One region of the Ureibacillus sp. FSL W8-0352 genome, then DNA from elsewhere that is predicted to be linked to it. Evidence: riboswitches for the same ligand, from Rfam matches in the RefSeq annotation. Region 1 holds a riboswitch; the other holds the start of a gene.
The links. A riboswitch is a leader RNA that binds a small molecule or an ion and turns the genes downstream of it on or off. The one in region 1 is predicted to bind cobalamin.
Positions count from the first base shown of each region.

Region 2: it holds a riboswitch for cobalamin, as region 1 does, so the genes downstream of both, NST98_RS03250 (energy-coupling factor ABC transporter permease) here and NST98_RS07570 (MATE family efflux transporter) in region 1, are expected to answer to the same signal.

Region 1 covers NZ_JBBOQT010000001.1:1,464,595-1,472,847, forward strand. Annotated here, with positions in the region: gene NST98_RS07545 (DctP family TRAP transporter solute-binding subunit) at 1-484, opposite strand, end outside; gene NST98_RS07550 (sensor histidine kinase) at 618-2,195, shown strand; gene NST98_RS07555 (response regulator) at 2,217-2,909, shown strand; gene NST98_RS07560 (hypothetical protein) at 3,224-3,349, opposite strand; gene NST98_RS07565 (ISL3 family transposase) at 3,504-4,778, opposite strand; gene NST98_RS07570 (MATE family efflux transporter) at 4,938-6,263, opposite strand; cobalamin riboswitch at 6,458-6,652, opposite strand; gene ytaF (sporulation membrane protein YtaF) at 6,868-7,503, shown strand; gene rarD (EamA family transporter RarD) at 7,634-8,253, opposite strand, start outside.
Region 2 covers NZ_JBBOQT010000001.1:632,057-640,309, reverse strand. Annotated here, with positions in the region: gene cobJ (precorrin-3B C(17)-methyltransferase) at 1-442, opposite strand, end outside; gene NST98_RS03265 (energy-coupling factor ABC transporter ATP-binding protein) at 451-1,305, opposite strand; gene cbiQ (cobalt ECF transporter T component CbiQ) at 1,307-2,089, opposite strand; gene NST98_RS03255 (energy-coupling factor ABC transporter substrate-binding protein) at 2,086-2,379, opposite strand; partial or broken gene NST98_RS03250 (energy-coupling factor ABC transporter permease) at 2,381-3,128, opposite strand; cobalamin riboswitch at 3,247-3,425, opposite strand; gene NST98_RS03245 (acyl-CoA carboxylase subunit beta) at 3,632-5,179, opposite strand; gene mce (methylmalonyl-CoA epimerase) at 5,198-5,596, opposite strand; gene prli42 (stressosome-associated protein Prli42) at 5,722-5,814, shown strand; gene NST98_RS03230 (BrxA/BrxB family bacilliredoxin) at 6,047-6,487, opposite strand; gene meaB (methylmalonyl Co-A mutase-associated GTPase MeaB) at 6,606-7,691, opposite strand; gene scpA (methylmalonyl-CoA mutase) at 7,688-8,253, opposite strand, start outside.

The sequences.
Region 1 (8,253 bases):
CCAGTCCTTTAAATCCTTTCGGTTCTAACATACTGAGCAGCTCTTCGCCAATTTTTCCTGTTAAAACCCTTTCAACATTATCATCGTTTTGAAAAATAAACGGTAAATCTAACACTTCCCATTCCGGAACCAATTCTGCCACGTTTGAATAGGAAGGAGCGATCATTTGCACTTTGCCTTTTCTTAAAGCTTCTATTTCATCTTTATCTGAATATAATGAACCGTTTGGAAACACAATCACTTTTACTCGGCCCTTCGTCTTTTCATCGACCAAATCTGCAAACCTTTGTGCAGCCAAGCCTTTTGGCGTATCCTCCGCCACTACATGGCTGAAATAGATTTTAATTTGCTCTTTTAGCCCCTCTTGCTCATCATCGTAAACCGGTGGATCATTTTGAGATTGTATAATGATATTATAGGAAAATAACGCAAAGGCTAACCCGGCACATACTATAGCCAAATACCTCACGATTTTTTTCTTCATGATTCATCACACCATTTGTTTTTGATCATTTTAACATAAATTATACCAAGCATGCTCTTTCTCTAAAGTAAAGGAAAGTAAATCTGTGATAAAATAAAGCAAGTATGAACGTTTAGCTAAAAGAGGTTGCCTTATGAAGCGATTACCAATCATATGGAAAATAACAGGTTTAATTTTTATTATTGTCTTTTTATCGCTTTTTTTCGGAGGATTATTTATTGTAAACGAATATTTAAACCAAAAAGAAGAAGAGCTTAAACAGCAATCTATATTAGCTGCGAGGACGGTTGCGGCGCTGCCTGAAGTCAGAAACGGGCTCAATGGAAGCATGAAAGATCGCCAGCTGATTCCTTCGATGATTGAACGTCTTCAAATCATTAACGGAACAGAATATATTGTTGTGCTCGATATGGATCGTACCCGCCTTTCCCATCCGGTCAAATCGTTAATCGGAACAAAATCGGAAGGAGAAGATGAGGGTCCTGCCTTTGCCGAACACACATATACGTCAAAAGCAAATGGAGAAATCGGCACTGTTATCCGCGCCTTTGTACCTGTCATGAATAAAGAACATAAACAAGTTGGAGTCGTCATCGCAGCCTATAAGCTTCCAAGCTTATATGAGCTGCTTGCAAATTTAAAATCGCAAATTTTTTCGATTTCTTTTCTTGTCTTACTATTAGGCGGTTTGGGGGCCTGGCTCCTGGCAAGACATATAAAAAAGCAGATGTTTCACTTGGAGCCTTTTGAAATAGCTAAAATGCTAGTTGAACGAACTGAAACATTTAATGCTATGCACGAAGGAGTCATTGCCATTGATAAAAATGAACGTATAACTATTTTTAATGACCGTGCCAAACAAATGATGGGCATTGAAGGAGATGTGATCGGAAAGCCGATTCGCGACGTTATTTCCGACACCCGACTCCCGGAAATATTAGTAATTGACCGTCCTATTTATAACAAAGAATTGCAGGTAAGGAATCTAAGCATTTTAAGCAATCGCATCCCGATCAGAGTGAATAACGAAACGGTCGGAGCTGTCGCCATTTTCCAGGATCGAACTGAAATCAAAAAGCTTGCGGAAGAATTAACCGGAGTGAAAGCTTTTGTCCACGCGCTTCGTGTTCAAAATCATGAACATATGAACAAATTGCACACGATAGCAGGTCTCATTCAGCTTGGACATAAAGAAAAAGCGTTAGAATATGTATTCAAAATAACGGAAGAGCAAGAAGAGCTGACAAACTTTTTAACTGAACATATTAAAGATGAAAGCATATCGGGCCTTTTACTCAGCAAAATCAGCCGGGGCAAAGAGCTCGGAATTAAAGTAGTCATTGACAGAAACAGCCATTTGGAGCGATTTCCAAAAAATATCGATCATAACGACCTGGTGATCATCATTGGGAATTTAATTGAAAATGCTTTTGATGCCTTTCAAGAGTCGACTGATCCTGACAAAGAAATATTCGTCAGCATCGATCAAAATAAAGAAATTTGCACGATATTAGTTGAAGATAACGGTCCAGGCATAGACGATTCTGTATTACCGAACATTTTTGAAAAGGGTTTTTCCACAAAAAACAAGCAAAATCATGGAATAGGCTTATATCTGGTCAAACAAATTGTTGACCGAGCAAACGGTCACATTCAGGTTGAGTCGCAAAAAGGTATGGGAACTACATTTATCATCACATTTGATATGTAAAAAACAAAGGGGGCAAAAAATTTGAACAAAAAAATTAGCGTATTGTTGATTGAAGATGATCCCATGGTTCAAGAGGTGAATAAACAATTTATCCAAAAAGTCGACGGCTTTACTGTGATTGGAATCGCAGGGAACGGAAAAGAAGGCATAGAGCTTGTTCGGGAATTGAAACCTGAACTAGTTATTATAGATATTTACATGCCTAATCAGGATGGATTAGAAACGCTTAAGCAAATCCGGTCAGAGGGTCATTCTGTAGATGTCATTGCGATTACCGCTGCGAGAGATATGGAAACTGTTCGCCGTGTCCTGCAAAACGGCGCTTTTGACTACATTATGAAACCGTTTAAATTTGAACGGCTCCAACAATCGTTAAAAAACTATTTGCTTTATCATAGCCAGCTGAAGGAAAAAGAAAAATTAACGCAAAAAGATGTAGACACTATGTTGTTAAACAATAAATTCAAGAACAAGCCAGAGGATCCAGACCTGCCTAAAGGGTTGAACCAAGTAACACTTGATAAGATCATCCGTTTCCTCCAAAATCAAAAAGAACCGATTTCCACTGAAGAAGTTGCGGAAGGAATCGGTATTGCACGCGTTACTGCACGAAGATATTTAGACTACCTGGCGAAAATCAAAAAAGTCTCAATCCATGTTCAGTATGGCAGCATCGGAAGACCTGTCAATCGATATATGTTTCATTCTGATTAATCTTGGCTAGAGGTGAAAAACAAACGAAAAAACCATTGAGCTGGACCACTTTTCTCATTTTTATATTGCTAGGACAAATAAATGCTATGTTGGCTTTATCAGGGGAACAGTCATTGCACGTTGAATACTAATGGTGTCAATTTTCTCTTATCGGACATTTTGCTTTTTCAATCGGGACACAGAAAGGCTTTCGAACCCACATTATGAGTTCTCAATAACAACGATTATTCTAGAAACAGGTTCAGAATTTTCCGCCGACTTTGCCTTTCAATGCGTTGAATTTTCAACTTTTACCCCTCCTCCCTTGCTTTCCTTCAACCTATTGTCCGCTCTTTATCTGTTCCTTCGCCATTACCATTTTCAACTTTGCTTTTAAATTTTTTACCCCACTTTTTTAGTGGAATAACTGCCTTGTAATGATCCGTTACAAAATGCCCCATGCTAAACAAAGACACGTGATTTTTTTAAGTAAGCGTCGACGTTTTAAATCGGCAAAATATTTCGGTTCTTTGTCAAATGGTGTTGGTGAATAAATTTTAGTGACATTATTTGGTAATATGTAATCGGATGGCTTAGGGGAAATTCGAGGTTCCCCTAAGCTGTTTTTATTTTCGCTAAGTTTTGGGTAATGAATATTCGGTTTCTAAAGTGATAGAAGGATCGATAACCGAAAGAAATGCGTTTAATCACTTTGATTTTGTTATGAATCCCCTCTAAAATGCCGTTATTATAATCGTACTTTAGCGTATTCTCGACATAATTGATGTATTTGTTGATTGTCTTGATGGCGGTTTTCATATAGCTGGAAACGATATTTTGTTTATTCTCTAATGTTTTCTTTAGGAGCTCAAAGTCTTTGGTTTTGATGTAATGTCGAACGTATTGGTATAACTCATAGGACGCTTTTAATTCAGAATCTAAATCAATGAGATAGTGGAGAATCTCCACCTCACACATATGCTTTTTAAAGCAACGATGATATGTATAGTTCTTATAATCAAGTTTTGTTTGATCTTTCAGAAGGAGCTTCCAGTATTTTTTCAATTTATTGTAATTCTTTTTATCCCGATTCATGACGTTGATGCGCGTTTTGTTTAAAGCTCTGCTAAATAGTTGGAGGATATGGAATTTGTCGAGTACGATTTCCGCTTTAGGGAAAACTTCTTGGATTAAGGAAATATAAGGGCTATACATATCGATGACAATCGTTTTTACCGCATCTCTCGCCTTCTTGGAATACCGTAAGAAATACTCTTTGAGGACAGATAATCTCCGGTCCTCCACGATATCCACAATCTCCCCCGTTTCAGAGTCGCAGAAAATAAAGGACATCGCTCCAGCTGCGGATTTCACTGATTTAAACTCATCAAAACACAAATGCTTTGGAAGGTAGTGAACATTTGGTTGATAGTAGCTATAAAAGCTGTCAATGACACGACTGACAGTGGCATGAGAAACATTATGTTTCATCGCAATATCTTTTTCGGATATTTTATCTTTGGCGTTTAAAGCAATCGATACTTTGGTATTGTTGGAAATACAACAGTTTTTAGCCACGACGCTCGTTTTTAAAGTAAACGTGGAATGACAATGTTTACAGAAATAACGCTGTTTACGCAATTTTAAGTAGGTATGAAAACCTGAAATGCTAGGCATTTTAATGAGAGACGTTTTAAAACCGTGTTTAATGATTTGATCATCGAAGACATGTCCACAAGCATAACAAGCTTTTGGTTGATACGTTAACGTCCCATGAAAGACTTTCGCTTTTACTTTTTTGATTGTTTCGGTAGAACAAAAATTTTCATCAAATGTGATATTTTTGTCTTTTATATTGAGTAGGTTTCGTATAGAATGATGGTGAGACATGTGACACAACTCCTTTGGAAAATGTGTTTTGGCGATTACATTTTACCAGAGTTTTGTCACTGTCTCATTTTTTTGTTCAAAAAAATTGGTGCTGGTTTATACTCACCAACACCAAATATTATAGAGCCAAATCTTTTAAATACAGAAATTTTCATCTTGTCACGTCCATTTTTCCCCTGTTCTCTTGAGAAAGATATTGTTGATAAGCTGTTTTAAATAGAGAATAAGAAATACGCTTCGACCGAGGCAAAAAAAGATAAAAGCTAACCATAATCCATGATTTTCATAGTTTGGGATAAAGAAATAATATGCTATTAGAAATACAATTAGAGATAGAATCATTGAATTTCTTATCGGTCCAGTGTATGTACACCCAGTAAATATTCCATAGTAAACAAGTCCAATTCCGATGGCAAAAGGTAGTATTATAAGCCAGACATAATAGTCATGACTCGTCCCAAGCACACTTTCAATATCCGTAAATGCAGATAGGATTGGTTCCTTAAAAAAGATGAGATTCAATGAGATGATGATGCTCAGTACAACGATACAAACATTCGATATAGATAGCATTTCACTAAAGGCTTTGTCATTTTTCTCTCCAGCATATTTCCCTGCAAACACACTAGAGGCATTGGCTAAACCGTCATACAAATAGCAAATGATATAGTGGATTTGGAAAAGCACAGCATTTGCCGCGAGTACTACTGTTCCAAATTCCGCGCCTTTTGCAATAAACATATTGGTCATGACTAAAAGACAAACCGTTCGAATAAAAAGGTCCGCATTGACCCCTATTATTTTTTTAAAGGTTACCTTATCTAATAGTGTGTTTCTTAATTGGAATATTCTCGTTAAACTTAATTTATTCAATACAAAATAGATTCCAAGAATAAACCCATACGCCTGAGCAATTAACGTTGCATAGGCCACTCCTGCAATAGACATTTCAAAGGCAAAGACGAATACAATATCTAAAATTATATTTATGAGATTCATAGATATTTGTAAAAATAAAGTCTCTTTAACATGTTTCCGTCCCATGAGCCATCCTAAGTTCACATAACCTATTAGCACAAAGGGCGCTCCCCAAATTAATATATTAAAATAGGTTGTTGCATGAATGGCCACTTCTGGTGAGGGTTGATAAATTAAGAGTGCTATGTTTTTTATGGCTGATTGAAATGTAATAAAGAGAATACTCAAAATAAGTGCCATTGCGAAGGGGCGAATAAAAGCATCGTATCGGTCTTTTTCTTTTCGACTTCCCAACGATTGTGCCGAAAAACCGGATGTACTCACTCTTAAAAATCCAAATAGCCAATACATTGTGTTAAAAATGACTGTTCCAATTGCTACTCCGCCAAGATATGATGCATTTTCAAGTCTGCCAACTACAGCGGTATCTACTGCTCCAAGTAGTGGCTGGGTAACCGTTGAAATCATAAAAGGGATGGCTAACAGTAGATATTCTTTAAATTTCATAGTTCCCCCCACACACATAATATTGGTCATTTGTAACTGCTTTTGGAATTCAAGAAAATCGCTTTAAGAAAAAGGCAATAAAAAAGGCTATTTAAACCACATTGGTTCAAATGCCCACAAAAGATATATTATTTTAAGTTTCATTAACAGATATACTTTCCGTAAACACTCCTCTCCATATCCCGTGGGTTTTGTGTGTTTTCTTATTATAGGCAGGTCTCCTGACTAACATCATCGCTCTTTGCGTCTTCCCACTATTAAAAGTAGTGACATCATGCAAGTTGCTCTGTATTACAGTGGCGGGTACCGTGTTGGAATTTCACCAAACTTCCCTTTTAAGTTATATCATTGGAATTAATCCATATAACACCTAAATAAGCAATATTAAGTTTCATTTATTATAATACAAAAAAACACAAATGTCTACAATCTTTGTTAGGAATCGATGAGGGTAGTAATAATATTTCTACAGGCCCCTAATCTTACGATAAAAAAGAGAACAAAATGTAATACAAGAACTTCCTCACATCTCCCATAAACATTCATACAATAAGCTTAATCACTAATTAGAGGAGAAAATAGTCTTGCTTTTTTTATTGGATTAATCGTATTAACGGTTGCTGTAAGTTTGGATAGTTTTGGCCTCGGAATTTCTTATGGATTAAGTCGTATTCGCGTTCCATTCATAGCAATATTCATCATCATGTTTTGTTCTGGAATCATGGTTTTAGCATCCATGACTATTGGAAATGTATTAAGTTCGTACTTAACTCCTGAGACTGCAAAAATAATTGGAGGATTCATATTAATTTCCATCGGGCTATTTAATTTAGTGAATGTCATCCGCTCTAAGAAGAGATCACCTGACAATGCTCCAATAAATAAAAGTATTCCACAAGAAAAACAATGGAAAATTCATCTGCAAAAATTAGGGATCATTATTACCATTTTAAAAGAACCACAAGAAGCGGATTTAGATAACTCGGGTGTTATTTCAAAAAAAGAAGCCTTTTTACTTGGTTTGGCCCTATCATTAGATGCTTTTAGTACTGGACTTGGTGCTGCGATGCTCGGCTATCCACCCCTTATATGTGCCATATTCGTTGCCATTATGAGTGGATTGTGTGTTTCCATTGGTATTAAATTAGGGGTGTTTTTGTCGCAAAAAAAGTGGGTTCAGCAAGTGGCATTCTTACCACCATTTATATTGATATCGCTTGGGCTTGCGAGCTTTTTATAGGAAATATACGAAACATTTTATAAGATAAAAAAACCCCTTCTTGACCATTCGAGAAAGGGTTTAATTTCGTTCTAAGAATCGTATTTGTATTGAACTTCATTAATGAAATAAGGATACACAACAATCTTTTCTAAATGCCGCCTACATTTGGATCTCCTGTTGGTTCTTTTCGTTTTTTTATGATTTGACGAATAGTTGGGAAAGTAAAAATAGCTATGGCTAGCCAGATACATGCAAAAGTGATGGCATGATCTATTGTAAATGACTCTCCAAACATAAGTACGCCAAGAATTAAACTAATGGTTGGGGCAATATATTGTATGAACCCGACCATATAAAGTGGAATCTTTTGCGCCCCCATACCAAACCATAAAAGAGGCAAAGCTGTAACGATACCGGATCCGAGTAAAAATAAATCATTTTTCACAGACCCAACTAAAAAACTGTGCTGATCATTAACTCCTAAATACGCTAAAAATAATAGCGCAAAGGGGACCGCAAATAAAGTTTCTAATAATAGGCCTAACATCGAATCTACTTTTATTAATTTTTTAGCCAGTCCATAAAAACCAAAAGATAGTGCTAATACGAGTGCAATCCACGGAAGCTTCCCAATAGATATTGTCATATAAATCACACCGATTCCAGCCAATACGAACGAGACTACCTGCAATTTATTAATTTTTTCACGCAATACAAAAACCCCTAACAAAACAGAGACGAGGGGGTTAATATAGTACCCTAAACTTG
Region 2 (8,253 bases), 830 kb from region 1:
GCGTTAAATGGTCGCTTAAACTAATTGTGCATGAATCATGCATTATTGGAGCTCCAAGAAGGGAACCGCAAGAATGAACTGCAGAAATGCCAGGAATAACTTCAATTTCAACCCCGGTTTCTTTATTCCACCCTTGTTCAACGAGCACTTCATAAATTAAACCAGCCATACCGTATACACCTGAATCACCACTTGAAATGACCGACACATGGTGCCCCGCTTCAGCAAGTTTTATTGCCGCTTGTGCTCGTGATACTTCCTCTGTCATCCCTGTACTAATAATTTGTTGTTTGGAATCTAATAAATCTTTAATTAGCTCGACGTAAGTTTTATAGCCAATGATTGTATCACTAGCTTTGATTGCTTCAACTGCACGATAGGTAATGTGATTAGCATCACCTGGACCAAATCCGACAATGTAAAGCTTTCCCTTCAAACTCATCACCCCTTTTAATTCTTTGCCTTCATGAAACAATCATGAAGAACATCTATTACTTTTTCTTTTGAACGTACATCATCTAGTTTTGAAATGAGTCCTTGCATTTTCATCATTTGCGCAATTTCGAATATTATGGATGTTTCTAAATTTGCTTTTTTCACAATGTCCTTGTTTTCTTCAAACAAACGATAAAAAGCACCGTGATATAACATTTCTCCATGATGCATCACAACGACTTCGTCAGCCCATTCATAAGCAAAGTCAATATCATGAGTAGAAAGAATGAGTGTTCTCCCGTCACAATGAAGTTCGTTTAACAATTTTCGTATTTTCCTTGTGTAATAAATATCTAAAGATGCAGTCGGCTCATCTAATATGATGACTTCAGGATCCATAGCAAGAACTCCAGCGATGGAAACTCGCTTTTTTTGCCCAACACTTAAAAAGTGAATCGGTTTATCTAATAATGATTCAACATCTGTTTGATTAATTGCTTTCTCTATCAACGACTTTCGTTCCTGTTCTGCTAAATGTAAATTAAATGGCCCATAGGCAATATCATCCCAAACAGTTCCATTAAACAACTGGGTTTCTGGATTTTGAAAAACAATTCCAACCTTGCGTCTAACATTTAACAATTCTTTTTTTGAATAGGATAATGGTTGTCCTTTAAAATAAATTGTTCCGGAGGTTGGTTTTAATAAACCATTTAAATGCAATATTAAAGTGGATTTCCCTGCTCCATTACTACCTAACAAAGCAATTTTTTTTCCTTGATCAATTTGTAAATTTATTTTTTGTAAAGCTTCTGTTCCATCTTCATAGGTATAAGAAACTTCTTTCAATTCAAACAAAGGAGTATTCATTTTAACCAACTCTCCCAACGGTGAAATAAAAGACGATAATGAACAAATTCACTAACAACGTAAATATCCAACTACTTGTTGAAAAATGAAGTTCTCTTGAAATGACTGCTGAATATCCATCTACACTTCTTGCATTTATCGCATTATTTAAGTCTTTCATTTCTTGAAATACCTTAATAAACAAAGCACTGATTATAAGTCCAATTGATTTGATAGAATTTAATAAAGAACTGTGACCTAACCTTGCTATTTGTGCAAGATAGATTGTCCTGCTGGAATCAAGAAATATATATATAAATCGATACATTAATGCAATTAAATCCAATAAAGTAGTTGGTACTTTACAACACCTTAATCCATATAGAAAATCTTGAATCGTCGTAGATAAAATTAAAAAATACAAACAACTAATACTCGATAAAGCAACAACAAATAGCATCAATGCCTTTTCAACACTCGTTATCGAAATTGAAATCGTGACGGGACCAATAATAGATTGAAAAATGGCACCTTCTATAGGGTTAGTTGAAAAATTGAGTAAAATGACTAGTATACTTGAAATTAGAAATACCACTGGAATAAGCAATAACTTCAAATATAGACGAATCGGAACTTTTCCGATTATTAAAGTAATAACTGTCATGATGCAAAATATGAATATGGATGTAAGAACATTTTGAAATACGATATTCAATATTAATGGAATAAGAGCAAATCCCATTTTTTCGATTGGGTGTTTATTTCTTAAAGGTGATTGATAAGCGAAATATTCTAACATTCTCATTTCTGTATCTCTGCATTTCCGCCCCTATTCCGGCCTCGCATATATCCTATAAAGTAACCAATGAACCCTGCACCGATTGCTCCTTGTAGTACGAATAATAAACTTTCTATTTCACCACTAGGAGGCTCCCAAATACTTGAAAACCATGGTTCATAGGATTGGTTCAGTGCTGTAATTAATTCTTCCGCTTCTCCGTCTGCACCACCATATTCTGCATCTCCGTTAAAAATCAGCGGGACAATCATTAAAAAAATGATCAAAATTAATAAAAGCATATTCTTTTTTAACATCTTACTTCACCTCCTGAGGTTTCTTTAGTACTTGAAGTAACTTTAATTCTCTTTCGTTGTATTTCAATAAGAAATTCATCACCATTACTGAAATCAATCCTTCAATAATTGCTAATGGTACCTGTGTAACAGCGAATACGCCAGCAAACTTTACAAATGAAGCGAAAATTCCACCAACTTCAGATGGAAAGGCTAGTGCAAGTTGAATAGATGTAATGACATATGTACCTAAATCTGCCAATGTTGCTGCTGAGAAAACTGCTAGAGTAAAGGGCAAACCGATCCTATTGAAGCCTTTAAATACTCCATAGGCGATAAAAGGTCCAGCAATCGCCATCGAAAACGCATTGGCGCCAAGCGTTGTTAAACCTCCATGGGCTAATTAATAATGATTGGAATAATAACACGATGGTACCTAAAACACTCATTACAAATGGTCCAAATAATACGGTTCCTAACCCAACACCCGTAGGATGAGAACAACTTCCAGTAACCGAAGGAATTTTTAATGCGGATAATACAAAAGTGAATGCACCCGATAAACCTAGTAATAACTTCGTCTCAGCATTTCTCTTTACTAAACTACTCATTTTCTTTAATCCAATGATTAAAAAAGGGAATGTAAGGAGCCACCAAAATATTGCCCACTTGATTGGTAAAAAACCTTCCATGATATGCATAGCAAAAGCTGTATTAGGAATGATTAATAATACTGCTAGAAAGTAAAGTATTTTGATTGAGACTTTCATAAAATTCCTCCTAAAATGAAAATTTGAAAATAAAAAAACACTGCCAAATTAGCAGTGTCCCACAATAAGACATAATAATCCAATCATGCCTATTCGTGTACCTATCCTCGTAGGACACTACCATCCACTCCATACGGCAGGTCTCCTGGCTTAGAGTCATCGCTACAAAATCGCCTTCCCGTTTGCACAGTGGCATTTGATTTTGAGCTCCTCTTCACAGTGGCGGGACCGCACTAGATTCTCACTAGTTTCCCTTTTAAGCTAATTTTCATTAGCACCGTATAGATTATTCAGTTGTTGAAATTTAGTTGAATTGTAGCATATTGTTTGAAAAATTTCTATATCTTTCTATAAATAAGACAAAATAATTACTAAATTCATATAATATTCATTACCTTTTGATATGAAATATTGTTAGAACCAATTTGAATTTTTGGAAAAATCGAAGTACAAACTGGGATTAGCTTGTGCTTCTAATGGTACGTAATTGGAAATTTTCACAATTATAGCGGAATATTTCCGTGTTTTTTCTTAGGTCTTGATTCTTCTTTATTTTCAAGCATTTCTAATCCTTGAATTAACTTAATGCGAGTTTCTCTTGGATCGATTACATCATCAACCATTCCAAGTGAAGCAGCAACATATGGATTAGCAAATTTTTCTTTATATTCCTCAATTTTTGCTTGGCGTGTAGCTTCCGGATCTTCTGAATTTGCAATTTCGTTCGCAAAGATGATGTTAGCAGCTCCAGCAGCACCCATTACGGCTATCTCTGCATTTGGCCAAGCGAATACTAAATCTGCACCAATGGCTTTTGAATTTAGCGCAACGTATGCTCCACCATATGCTTTTCGTAAAATGACTGTAATTTTTGGAACGGTTGCTTCAGAATAAGCATATAAGATTTTAGCACCGTGACGAATGATACCGCCATGTTCCTGTTTAACGCCAGGGAAGAATCCTGATACGTCTTCAAATGTAATGATTGGAATATTGAATGCATCACAAGTGCGAATGAAACGGGCAGCTTTATCGGATGAGTCAATATCAAGACCACCTGCTAAGGCCTTTGGTTGGTTACAAACTAATCCAACAGATTGTCCAGCAATACGAGCAAATCCTACAACAATGTTTTTCGCAAATTCAGAATGGACTTCCATGAAGGAACCTTCATCCACCACTTGTTCAATGACTTTACGAACATCGTAAGGACGTGTAGGTTCAATTGGAACAACGTCAATTAATTCAGGACGCCAATCGTCTCCTTCAGGGCGTGGTAATTTTGGTGCTTTTTCTTTATTACTTTGTGGTAAATAGCTTAATAATCTCTTAATTTGTTCAATCGCTTCTTCTTCAGAAGGGGCGCGGAAATGAGCGTTACCGCTGATTGTGTTATGCACTTTTGAACCGCCTAAATCTTCTGATGAAATTTTTTCTCCTGTAACCGCTTCAATTACTTTCGGACCAGTAATGAACATTTGGGATGTTTTATCCACCATTAAAATAAAGTCTGTAATTGCTGGAGAATATACAGCACCGCCAGCACATGGACCCATAATCACCGAAATTTGTGGAATAACCCCAGAATAAATCGAGTTGCGATAGAAGATGTGGCCATAACCGTCTAATGATAATACTCCTTCTTGAATACGGGCACCGCCAGAGTCATTGATGCCGATGAATGGCGCTCCATTTTTTGCAGCCAAATCCATCACTGCAGCAATTTTTTTCGCGTGCATTTCTCCTAATGCACCGCCGAATACTGTGAAATCTTGAGCAAATAAATAAACAGGACGGCCATTCACTTTACCGTATCCAGTCACAACACCGTCACCAGGGCCATTTTGTTCACCCATGCCGAAATCTGTTACTCTATGTTTAATAAATGGATTTATTTCAACGAAAGTGCCTTCATCTAGTAATAGATCAATACGTTCACGTGCTGTTAGCTTACCTTTTTCATGTTGCTTTTCAATGCGCTTGTCCCCACCGCCTAAATAAATCTCTCTTTTTCGGTCATACATTTCATCGATTTTATCTAACATATCCATGATTCCTTAACCCCTTTATCACTTTTTTTCATATAGTTCATATAAAACTCCAAAACTATCTTTTGGATGAATAAAGCATGCTTCAGCTCCCCCAGCTGCAGGTATAGGCTCTTCAGACAGAAGGCGAACTCCCTTTTCTTTTAATTCAGCCATTTTTTCTCGAATATTATCTACATTGAAACAAATGTGTTGAATTCCTTCTCCACGTTTTTGTATATGGTTATAAATCGCCCCTTCTTCACTTAAGGGTTGTAATAATTCAATATGTACATTCCCAGCATCGATAAATGCTACTCGTACATTTTGCGATGGAACCTCTTCAATTCTTTCTAATTTCAAACCTAAAACTTCAGTATAATATTTTACTGAATCGTCTAGGTTTTTTACTGCGATTCCAATATGATCGACTTTTTCCATCATGCCACCCCTTCTGTTATAGTACATAATCTATTGTAGCGAAATTACGAAATTTCCGCTACGTACTTGAGAAATTTTTCAGATTTGATAAACTAATCCTATGAAAAAAAGGAGAGAGCGAGAATATGAGCAACAAAAAATTTCAAAAAATAATAGTCTACGCGATGATTGCAATCATGTTACTTTCAACATTGGCATTCGGTTTATCATTCTTCTAACATTCTTTACAGCGGTTACAAGATATGTAATCGCTTTTTTATTTTGAAAAAATGTATATCAACCAACAACACTGTACCACAACAGCTACAATTAAAAAAATTTGATATAAAAATAAAATTAAATGATTTCTGAAAATATAGTAAGCAAATTTTCTATCTATTCATGAAATGAATAAGTTAGAATCCGCAATACTTGAATGATACGAGTATGCGGATTCTATTTTTGGTTTAATTATACTTCATCGCAATATTCTTCAAAATTGGCTTGTAAATTTGTAATAACTGACATTACATCATGTCCTTCTATTTCATGACGACCTATATCAGCGACAACTTTTCCGTCTTTCAGTAAAACAAAAGCTGGTGATGAAGGAATATGTTCGTCTCCAAAATGCGCACGTGCAGCAGCCGTTGCTTCTTTATCTTGTCCAGCAAAAACCGTTACTAGATAATCTGGACGTTTATCATAATGAATTGCACTTGCCGCTGCAGGTCGCGCAATACCTCCTGCACAGCCGCATACAGAATTAATCATGACAAGAGTAGTTCCAGGACGTGCAAAGGCCTTTTCTACATCTTCTGGGGTTCTTAATTGCTCATATCCAGCATTCTCCATTTCAGCTCGTGCAGTGGTAATAATTTCTTGCATAAATAAATCGTAATCCATACTCATACATTTCAATCTCCTTTCAAGTATTAATTTTAGCATAGAAGAAGGAAAAGTTAATTGCAAATACTTAAAAAGGATTCTCTGAAATGGGTTTTATACATGGATTACAACCTAAAGGCAGTTACTGATTGGGGAACAATTTGTGTATGCCTTGCGTTACGGTTAATTTTCCTTGCAATATTTCTTCTTCCAGCTTTTTCACTAATTCTTTGTTATCTTTATTACCAAAAAATGAATCAATTAGATGGTCGGTAATCATTGAATGGAACCAATCACTTGTTTGTTCTCGTCTTCTTGTGAACCAGTAGCTGGATTCTTTCATTTGTTTTTCAAACGATAAAATCATTTCCCAAACATCTTCCAATCCTGTTTTTTCATAGGATGAAACAGGAACAGTTTTTGATTCCCAACCTGGAGTTGACGGTTGTAAGAAATGCAGGATTTTCCTATATTCTTGAACGGTTTTTTTCGCTTTTTTTACATTGTCTCCATCAGCTTTATGGACAACAATACCATCTGCCAATTCCATAATGCCTTTTTTCAAGCCTTGTAATTCATCACCTGCGCCTGTTAAGACGAGAAGAAGGAAAAAGTCAACCATACCACGAACATACGTCTCACTTTGCCCTACTCCAACAGTCTCAATTAAAATAATATCGTATCCAGCTGCTTCACAAAGAAGCATCGTTTCCCGCGTTTTTTTATGAACACCGCCTAAGGTACCGGCACTTGGTGAAGGACGTACAAATGCGTTTTGATGACGGCTTAAATGTTCCATTCGTGTTTTATCCCCTAAAACGCTGCCGCCGGAAATGGTAGAACTAGGGTCTATTGCAAGAACGGCAACTTTTTTCCCCATCTCGCAAAGCATTGTACCAAACGCTTCAATAAAAGTGCTCTTACCTGCTCCGGGAACCCCCGTTATTCCAATCCGAATACTGTTTCCTGTAAAAGGTAATAATTCTTGCAATAAATTTTGAGCCAGCACCTTATGTTCATGATTGGAACTTTCAATTAAAGTAATTGCTTTTGAAAGCGAAGTGCGCTTTCCTCCGCGTACTTCACTCGCTAATTGCTTTATATCAACTTGTTGTTGCCGCTTTTTTCGAAATTTTTTTGGCGCAACATATGTCATTCCATCGTGTTTGCTTTCAATACCTTTCATGACATGTAGTGCAGTCTCTTCTGCGTTTTTTTCGTCCATCATTCAGACACTTCCTCATAACCTAATCGATGATAGATTTCTTCAATAATTTTAATCGCTGCAACTGGGATTACTGTACCTGGTCCAAAGATTGCAGATACACCCTTATCGTATAGGAATTGGTAATCTTGAGCAGGGATTACACCGCCAACGACAACGATAATATCTCCTCTACCTAATTTTTCTAATTCTTCAATTAATTCAGGTACTAACGTTTTATGGCCTGCTGCTAAAGAAGATACACCTACACAGTGCACGTCGTTTTCCACTGCCATTTGTGCCGCTTCTTGCGGTGTTAAGAATAGCGGTGAAATATCTACGTCAAACCCAAGATCAGCATAACCAGTAGCAACGACTTTTGCACCGCGGTCATGTCCGTCTTGTCCCATTTTCGCAATTAAAATACGCGGGCGACGACCTTCATTTTCTAGGAATTCATCTGTCATTTGTTTTACTTCTTCAATTAATTCATTATCGGAGAAGTTAGATGAATAAACACCTGAAATTGAACGGATAACTGCTTTATGGCGTCCGCAAACTTTTTCAATGGCATCGGAAATCTCAC